DNA from 2 places in the Psychrobacter sp. SZ93C1 genome. Region 1 is predicted to be linked to the other one. Evidence: predicted binding sites of a transcription regulator. Region 1 holds the regulator's gene; the other holds the start of a gene.
The links. Region 1 encodes PhoB, which activates phosphate uptake and scavenging genes when phosphate is short. Its sites were predicted from a motif close to TGTCATNAANCTGTCATAA; they were not measured.

Region 1 (5,096 bases):
ACAATATAGTATTCAATAATATAGAAAATTTAAGAGAGCCCTATGCTACCTGCCGATGAACATCAGCGAGCCAAACCCACATTTTTACGCCGTGTACTAAGCGTGCTCATTAGAGCTGCTGTGTTGGTGATGCTATTGTTTATATTAGACAAACTACTGCCAAGTATCAGTCAACAAACACAGTCATTCGTTGTGTCAAAGTGGCAACAGTTGAGTCTATTGCAGCAAGCACTGCCTACAGAAGACAGTCTACCCTCGCCGTTACCAGAGCAGAATCTAACGGATACTTGGGGTGCTGCGCGTAGTCAAGGCCGCTCGCATGAAGGTATTGATATCTTTGCAGCGCGAGGCACGCCGATACAGTCGACAACGCAAGGTATCGTCCGCAAAGTAGGTGAAAATAATTTGGGTGGTCGCGTGGTGGTCATCGTTGGACCTGGCGGCGCAGGACACTACTATGCGCATTTAGAAGATTATGCCGATATTGCTCCCAACGACTGGGTGAATGCTGGTGATATCATTGGTTATGTTGGTGATAGTGGCAATGCAAAAGGCACACCGCCCCATGTCCATTATGGGATATATATCAATGGTAGCGCTGTGAACCCGTATCCATTTTTGCAAAAGAATTAGGGCATATTATCCGTCTATAAATTAGTAATATTTGCGATTTTAACTCGTAGGAGCAGATCGAACATAAGCTGCTGGGAATACCATGCTAAATGTGGAGCCAACCCCTTCTACCGAGTCAATTTGTAATTTCGCCTCATGTTGATATAGGACATGTTTTACAATCGCTAAGCCTAGACCTGTACCACCTGTGGCACGACTACGGCCTTTATCAATACGATAAAAACGCTCCGTCAAACGCTCAATATGCTGCGGTGCAATGCCAATACCATTGTCCTCAACAGCGAACTTGCAGCCTTCTGACGTCTTGGTCCAGCTGATGGAGATATCGCCACCTTTTGGGGTATATTTAATGGCATTGATCACCAAATTAGACAATGCACTATTTAAGTACATCTCTGAACCTTGTAGCCCGTCATAAGTATCTATCTGCAAATGAATGGTATGGCCATATGATTGGTTATAGGCTTGCGCATCATCATAAACATGAGTCAACAGCTTGGTCATATCAATATAAGTCAGCTCATGAGCCTCCTCGATTTCAATGCGAGATAACAAGAGCAAATCATTTACAATTCTATTCATGCGAGCCGTCTGCTGAGTCATCAACTCAAAACCACGACGCCAATGCGGTGGCATATCTGGCTGATGTGAGAAGTTTTCTAAATACCCCATCATTACGGTCAGTGGCGTACGCAATTCATGCGAGACATTCCCGACAAAATCGCGGCGCATTTCTTCTAAATTATGCAATCGTGTCACGTCATAAATGATGAGCAGCTTTTCATCACCAAACGGTGTAATTTCACACTTTAGATAGCGCTTAGCATCTCGCCATGATTCTATATGAACGCCATCGTTAGGTATCGTTGTGGACTGATAATATTGACGGAATTCAGGGGCGCTGATGAAGTCAAAAATACTTTGACCTTTATCCGTTACTTGCAATAGCAGCAAATCCTCTGCCGCTTGATTCCACCACTCCAAACCATCATCACCATTAATTAAAATCACTGCATCTCTTAATGCTTGTACGGCGCTGCTGATTTTTTTAAGTTGATCCGTTGCATGCTTCTGAGAGGTTGGCTCTAACGTGCCCTGCTGGTTATTTTCTATTGGCATAGTATTGCTCATTTATTATCCTTACCACTATTCGCTATATTGGGCCACGATTGCCAAGGCACTTTTAGGGTCAACTAACTGGGTTCAATAAAGCTAGAAAACCGGTAGCCTGTACCACGAACCGTCTGTATCAACTTATCACAGTCATGTGGGCGCAGTAATGTACGCAGACGTTTAATATGTACATCAATGGTTCTATCTTCAATATAAACGTTGCCACCCCATACCTGATCTAGCAGCTGTGTCCGCGTATAAGCGCGCTCTGGATGACTCATAAAGAATGCCAATAATCGATACTCAGTGGGGCCAACTTCGATGACTTTGCCTGTGGCTGTCACGCGCTGGCTCTTTGTATCTAGGCTCAGATTGCCTATTTCGATAGGCTTATCACTACTGAGCGCACTACTACGGCGCAACACTGCTTTGATTCTTGATATCAATTCACGTGTCGAAAAGGGCTTGGTCATATAGTCATCAGCACCGGCATCAAGGCCGTGAACCTTACTATCTTCTTCACCTTTGGCTGTCAGCATAATGACGGGGATTTCGGACAATATCTCATCATTTTTGAGCATACGGCAAAAATCAACACCGCTTTTATCTCCGGGCAGCATCCAATCTAACAAAATAAGCGCAGGCCTATGATCGACGACTTGCTGATGCGCCTCTGATACATCGGCTGCCTGTAAGCTATCAAATCCAGCCATTTCTAGTGTCATTACGATCATCTCACGAATCGCAGGTTCATCTTCAACAATCAAAATTTGCTCATTATACATACGGTATTCTCAGCGTTAGATGACAAAACTCAACTTATAAACAAGGCGATAGGTGCTCGCTATATTTTATCTATTAAACGGATTAATTATGACAGCTTAATGACATTTGTTTGAAATGCCTTATCCTTAATATTGAATCCGATGATTTACTTTACCTCTAATAAGAAATTCAGCGGCCCATCATTGATGCTCGATACCTGCATGTCAGCACCAAACTGACCAGTGGCCACATTCGTATGCTGGGTTTTGGCATAAGCGACCAATTGTGCGAACAATGCCTGTGCCATATCGGGTGCCATTGCACCACCAAAGTCAGGGCGACGACCTTTATCGGTTTTTGCCATCAAAGTGAACTGTGATACTAATAGCAATCCACCAGCTACTTGCTGGACGTTTTTATCTAATTTACCATATTTGGCAGGGTCATCATCATTTTCAAAGATGCGATAAGTCAGAATTTTATCGACCATTCTCTGCGCGCTTTGTAGCGTATCATCATGACCCAAACCAATATATGCCAACACACCTTGCTCAATAGTACCGACACACTGTTCATCAATGGTGACACTCGCACCCTTCACTCGTTGTATAAGTGCTTTCATTTACTGACTCCTTACAGATTATGCTCATACAATAACATGCTGTCCATGATAAAATGCAGCCATTCATTTGCCCATTAATTATTACATTGAACTTTACTTTGGTAACCTCATTATGAATTTATTCACCACCTTGCAACAGCTTGTCCCGCAGCAGCAGCTAAGTAAAGTTGCAGGCCGTCTAGCCGCAAGTCGCCACCCTTACGTCAAACGCGCATTTATCCGTAGCTTTGCTAAAGCTTATCATGTCAGTTTAGACGAGTATGAGCGCCAGAGCTTTAATGCCTATGAAAGTTTCAATGATTTTTTTACTCGTGAACTAAAAGACGATGCTCGCCCTATCGATACGACTGCTGACGGCATCGTCAGCCCTGCGGATGGTGTTATCTCTCAGTTGGGTCAAATCGAAGACCATAAACTGCTCCAAGCCAAAGGCCGCTACTACGATGTCGGGCAGCTACTTGCTGATAGCGAAGACGGCCAGTATTTTGCTGATGGTAGCTTTGCGACTGTTTATCTAGCACCTAGTAATTATCACCGCGTCCATATGCCGTTCGATGGTACTTTAACCAAGACGCGTTACGTACCGGGTACGCTGTTTTCGGTCAATAACACTACTGCCGATAACGTGCCTGACTTATTTGCACGTAATGAGCGTTTGGTTTGTATGTTTGATACTAAGTATGGCAAAGCAGCCGTGGTGATGGTCGGAGCGATGATTGTCGCTGGTATCGAGACGGTAGCGACAGGCAAGATTTCACGTACCGATGATATCCAAGAAGCCGACCATGACATGAGCTTTGAGAAAGGTGATGAACTTGGCCGTTTTTACTTAGGCTCAACCGCCATTGTAGTGCTACCAAAAGCCGCAAAAGCTGCTTGGCAAGACAGTATGAAAGCCAATAGTGTTGTACAAATGGGACAATTATTGGGCAATACCGATACCAAATAAATGTACTACCGACTCCCAAAACAAGAGCTGCAAAAAATAAAAGCTCCGTTAAGCGTAAATCATAACGCTTAACGGGGCTTTTCATTGATTACTTTTTACTAATTATTAAAAATAATAGCTCATAACGAAAGCGCTTCAGTATTGAAGGACATTCAAATCACCTTAATATCGAAAGTGCTTATGGATAGGATAGGCAAATAGGATGTTTTCCTCTTGCGTACCGCTGCCGATATTATGAATAATCAACGGTGTGCCATCCGCGGCTACTTTGTCCGAGACAATGCCTATGTGCGGCAAGTTACTCTTTGGCAAACGCCATGACACGATATCTCCCGCTTGAAAGCTGTCTTTATCCGTAATTGATAATGTCTGGCCTTGACGCTCAAAGAATGCTTCCAGATTGGGCACACGACGATGGTCAATATTCTTATCAGTCGATTTCAGTCCCCAATTCTTTGGATAGCTTGACCAGTTGGACTTCATGTCATGATTGACCAATTGCTGTAGATCAATGTTTTGCAGACGATACGCTCTGATGATGACATCAGTGCAGACACCGCTTTCTATCGGCACATCACCACGCGGAAACTCTAATTTACGATAAGCGGGATCATAACTGGTGGTAACCCCAATTTGCTTTTTGGCATCGTGCGCCAATTTATTACCACTACTGATGGAGGTCGCGGCTTGAGCCATTTGTGCCAAGCCTAATACACTGACCAAGACCAGCGATGTACATAATGTTCTATAAGTTATAGATAATCTCATTTAACAATCTCTTTTTGGTTGAACCAATCACCAGTACTGTAGCACGTGCAAATGATAGCTAAGTTGCAAAATGTTTAAACAATCATCCTGTCCCTTTACAAATCAATCAACCACCCTTGCTGAGTCGCGTATTTGATATTTTCTGATAACCAGTCATGAATGCTAGGGAAGCTGTCTTTGATAAATGCATGTGCACCGCTCACTTGCGAGCGAGTGACACCCAGCTCAATCCATGTTTTTCCTTCG
Region 2 (5,096 bases), on a different contig from region 1:
CAGATTAAATTGATCGTCCCAGCGGAATTCAAAACGGGCTTTGGATAACGCATTGTCACGAGACTGCGCACCTGGATGACCTTTAGCTAGATCAGCTGCGTGAGCCGCGATTTTGTAAGTAATGATGCCGTCTTTAACATCCTTTTTATTGGGTAGACCCAAATGCTCTTTTGGTGTGACATAGCAGAGCATGGCTGTACCAAACCAGCCAATCATCGCAGCCCCTATAGCACTGGTAATATGGTCATAGCCCGGCGCGATATCAGTCGTTAAAGGCCCTAACGTATAAAATGGCGCGTCAGCACACAGCTCAAGTTGCAAATCCATATTTTCTTTAATACGGTTCATGGCGACATGGCCTGGTCCTTCAACCATGACTTGCACATCGTGCTCCCATGCCACTTTGGTCAGCTCACCCAAGGTTTTGAGCTCGCTAAATTGCGCTTCGTCATTGGCATCTTGCAAGCAACCAGGGCGTAGGCCATCACCCAAACTAAAGGCCACATCGTAGGCTTTCATAATCTCACAGATGTCTTCAAAGTGCGTGTACAAGAAGCTCTCTTGTTGGTGCACCATACACCACTGCGCCATGATAGAGCCGCCGCGAGACACAATGCCTGTTAGGCGTCCGGCAGTCATCGGTACATAATCCAACAGCACACCTGCGTGAATGGTGAAGTAATCAACGCCTTGTTCGGCTTGCTCAATAAGAGTGTCGCGGAAGATTTCCCACGTGAGGTCTTCTGCCACGCCGTCGACTTTTTCTAATGCTTGATAAATCGGGACAGTACCAATCGGTACTGGCGAGTTACGAATCAACCATTCACGGGTTTCGTGAATATGGTTGCCAGTAGATAAATCCATGATGTTATCTGCACCCCAACGCGTAGCCCATGTCATTTTAGACACTTCTTCATCAATAGAAGAACCCAGTGCTGAATTACCGATATTGGCATTAATTTTTACCAAGAAATTACGTCCGATAATCATCGGTTCAGATTCTGGATGGTTGATGTTGTTTGGAATAATCGCGCGACCTGCCGCTACTTCGCTACGCACAAATTCAGGGGTGATAATTGTCGGAGTGTTAGCACCAAAGTTCTCACCATCGTGCTGACGCATATCGGTCAGCTCATGCTGCTTTTGCGTTTCGCGAATGGCGATATATTCCATTTCTGGGGTAATGATACCGCGACGTGCGTAGTACATTTGCGTGACGTTGCCAGCTTTGCCATCGACATTTTTGGCACGGCGAGGTTTATCAATATGAGCAAATCTAAGGTTGGCAGTACTGATATCGCGGGCGCGTGCCAGTCCGTATGAGCTAGATAAACCATTGAGCTGCTCAGTATCACCGCGCTCCGCAATCCAGCCTTCACGCAGTTTCGGCAAGCCTTTTGTCAAATCAATATCGACGTTGGGATCGGTATAAACACCTGATGTGTCATAGACATAAAATGGTGGGTTTTGCTCCCATTCACCTTCAGAAACGCCTTGCACAGGAGTAGGGTCAAGCGTTATTTCGCGCATGGGTACTTGAATATCAGGGCGTGAGCCTTCGATATAGACTTTACGAGAGGCGGGGAGTATGCGGTGCAAGTCGCGAGCATCTTCTTCGAATCGCGCATCACTTGCTGTGCGATGAGCTGGTGTTTTTAGCGCATCAGCTTTTTTATCGGCTTTACTGTTGGTCGTTTGCGCTGGCTCTGAAGCCAAAAGGGTATCGTCAGCTGGGATATGAATTTTGGCTGCTTGTGTATTGGAAGGGGCTGCTTGTACATTAGAAGTTGTCATATGCTGTCCTAGCGTGTTGGTTTTTGAATAAAAGCAACACCGCCAGTAGCTGCGGGGGTAGCATTTGTAATTTTGGCAAGTTCAGCTCATGAGCATCATTCGCGACTAAAACTGAGTGATATAGTCGTGAATGATACTCATCAAACGTTGGACGCAGCTTTGTATCAGTCTTCACTATTTAGTAGTACATCACGCACACTAAGATAGTAATGAAGATAAAAAGGCATTTCTGCACGTCCTTTGCTATAAATAACAAAGTGCTTAAGACTTCCCTGCGTCGGTACTAACCGCATCAGGTTCGGCGGGTGATCTCTCAGCGAATGTATTAGGGCGACTACTTTAATAAAGCGAGCCAATAATACACCGCACCCCGAGTCTGTCAGTGTTGTGAATCTTCTTCATACTAACAAAATTCTGCTATGAGGGCTAATGGTATTTGGCCATAGATATTCCAGTCTACATAGCAGATTTCAAATCTGTGATAAGCACAGAACATGAGCACCCTTCGATAAGCGCTCTTTAATTATTACTTAATAAATGCGCTGTAATAAGTAGGCGCATCTTTATTCTTCTAAGACTCCTTGAATTGCACATTTATTACAGCAAATGAAAGATTCATAAGGTTGTCATTAAACTGTCATAAAAACTTGGCAAGATAGCACGCATGTCACAAACAATGCTTTTTTGTATCGTTGTTAAACTTTAGGAGTCTTACATGCGTTATTCGTTATTAGCAGTGGCCGTTAGTTGTACATTAGTGCTTACGGCATGTAATAAATCGACTGAAACGGCAGAGTCAGCTGCTGATAGTAGCGCTGTCAGTACTGAGGCAACCACTCAGACAGCATCTTCTTCTACAACAGGTTTTAAATCTGCTGAGAATATCGCAATGAATATCACGGGTGCAGGCGCATCGTTCCCGCAGCCTATCTATGCCAAATGGTCTTATGACTACAATGGTGCGACTGGTGGTCAAGTCAATTATCAATCAATTGGCTCATCTGGTGGTATCAAACAAATTCAATCAAAAACTGTCGATTTCGGCGCTTCTGATGCACCGATGACGCCTGAAGAGTTAGACGAAGCAGGCTTGATTCAGTTTCCAACCGTTATCGGTGGTGTTGTACCTATCGTAAACATCGATGGTGTTGAGCCTGGTCAATTACAGTTAGACGGTACAACGTTAGCAGATATCTATTTGGGCAAAATCAGTAACTGGAATGATCCGGCTATCAAAGCAATGAACCCAGATTTGACCTTGCCTGATGCTGCTATTACTACCGTATTCCGCTCAGACGGTTCAGGCACAACCTTTAACTTCACTGATTACTTAGCCAAAGTTTCAACAGACTGGAAAGACAGTGTCGGCGTTGATAAGACTGTGAAATGGCCAACCTCTGCGACTGGTGCAGGCGGTAAAGGTAACGAAGGTGTATCAAGCTACGTAAACCGTATGAAAAACTCTATCGGTTACGTTGAGTATGCTTATGCCAAGCAAAACAAAATGTCACACACAGCGCTAAAAAATGCTGCGGGTAACTTCGTGCAACCTTCTGCAGAAACCTTTGCAGCAGCTGGTGATATCGACTGGTCACAGCAAGAAGGCTTCTATAAAGTTATTACCAACTCTGAGACTGAGCAAGCATGGCCAATCGCTGCTGCAACCTTTATCTTAGTACACAAGCAACCAGAAAATCCTCAGCAGGTTGCTGGCGTGTTGAACTTCTTTGATTGGGCCTATACCCAAGGCGATGATGATGCCATGGCACTAGATTACGTTCCATTCTCTGATACGGCTGTTGCCTTATTCAAAGCCAAATGGAATGACGTAAAAGGCAGTGATGGACAACCAGTCTACAAGCCAGCTCAGTAACGGTTATCTACTAAATACGCTTTATGAGTCACCCTTTCGAATAACTATTCTCCGGTAGTTATTTGAGAGGTTTTATCACAGTCAGTTTGATCCTAAGCTTGCTGTGATAAAACCCAATAAAGATTTCTAATATTTTGACTCAACCCTATTCAATGCTGAGACACTTATGAATGATTTAAGGTCCCAATTGGCTAAACAAAAACGTTACGATTTTTTGTTTGTTAATGCAACCAAAGCTTTTGCCATTCTTGTTCTAATGTCTTTAGGTGGTATTTTAGTTTCATTGATAGTCGGCGCATGGCCGAGCATTCAAGCATTTGGTTTGGGTTTTTATACCAGTAATAACTGGGATACAGTCGGCAATGAGTACGGTGCATTAGCGCCTATTTACGGCACGTTGGTGACGTCCTTTATCGCTATCTTAATTGCCGTTCCAGTCAGTTTTGGTATTGCCATATTTTTGACTGAGATGTGCCCAAAGTTCTTAAAAAAGCCCCTTGGTATCGCTATTGAGCTGTTGGCTGGTATCCCTTCTATCATTTACGGTATGTGGGGATTGTTTGTATTTGCCCCTTTCTTTGGTGATCACATTCAGCCATGGTTCATTGAGCACATTGGCCCACTGCCTATCATCGGTAAGTTGTTTGAGGGCGCGCCAATGGGTCTGGGTATGTTCACAGCATCCCTTGTACTTGCCATCATGATTATTCCGTTTATCGCAGCCACTATGCGTGATGTCTTTTCTGTCGTGCCCGACCTGCTGAAAGAGTCGGCTTATGGAATGGGTGCGACGACTTGGGAGGTCATGTTCAAGATTATCCTGCCATATACCAAAGCAGGTGTGGTAGGTGGTGTCATCTTGGGATTGGGTCGTGCATTGGGCGAGACCATGGCAGTGACCTTCTTGATTGGTAACGCCTTTAATATCAGTCCAAGTCTGTTTACGTCAGGCGTTACGATTACGTCAGCCTTGGCCAATGAATTTGCAGAAGCGTCGAGTGAGCTACATTTGGCTTCCTTACTACATCTGGGCTTAATCTTGTTTGTCATTACCTTCATCGTGCTATCGCTTGCTAAGCTGATGCTCATGAGTATGGATAAAAAAGCAGGCAACTGATCGTCTCCAAACGGATTGATTAGACCTTGATAGATATTGATAAAAGATATGGGAACTAAATATTATGCCTGCTAACAATGCAACTAACGCAATCAATGCACCGTCACCGCTGAACACTGGCTTTGAAGGGCGTTATAACAGAAGCTTATATAACAAGCGCCGCTGGGCCAATAAATTGGGTCTAGGGTTCGCTATGGCTGCGATGGTTTTTGGTTTGTTTTGGCTGTTTTGGATTTTGCTTACGCTTTTAGTGGAAGGTTTTCAGGGCATGGTACAACTGCCTATCTTTACTGCTGATACGCCACCGCCTAT

Region 2: a site for PhoB is predicted at 2,419-2,437, ahead of pstS (phosphate ABC transporter substrate-binding protein PstS). Genes of this name have one in related genera too.

Annotation. Positions count from the first base shown of each region.
Region 1 covers NZ_JADYWY010000011.1:38,871-43,966, forward strand. Annotated here, with positions in the region: gene I6E83_RS13120 (M23 family metallopeptidase) at 43-633, shown strand; gene phoR (phosphate regulon sensor histidine kinase PhoR) at 673-1,752, opposite strand; gene phoB (phosphate regulon transcriptional regulator PhoB) at 1,827-2,531, opposite strand; gene dtd (D-aminoacyl-tRNA deacylase) at 2,678-3,133, opposite strand; gene asd (archaetidylserine decarboxylase) at 3,246-4,082, shown strand; gene I6E83_RS13145 (DUF1287 domain-containing protein) at 4,245-4,850, opposite strand; gene I6E83_RS13150 (HD domain-containing protein) at 4,946-5,096, opposite strand, start outside.
Region 2 covers NZ_JADYWY010000001.1:193,186-198,281, forward strand. Annotated here, with positions in the region: gene thiC (phosphomethylpyrimidine synthase ThiC) at 1-1,794, opposite strand, end outside; TPP riboswitch at 2,047-2,177, opposite strand; gene pstS (phosphate ABC transporter substrate-binding protein PstS) at 2,510-3,667, shown strand; gene pstC (phosphate ABC transporter permease subunit PstC) at 3,834-4,784, shown strand; gene pstA (phosphate ABC transporter permease PstA) at 4,849-5,096, shown strand, end outside.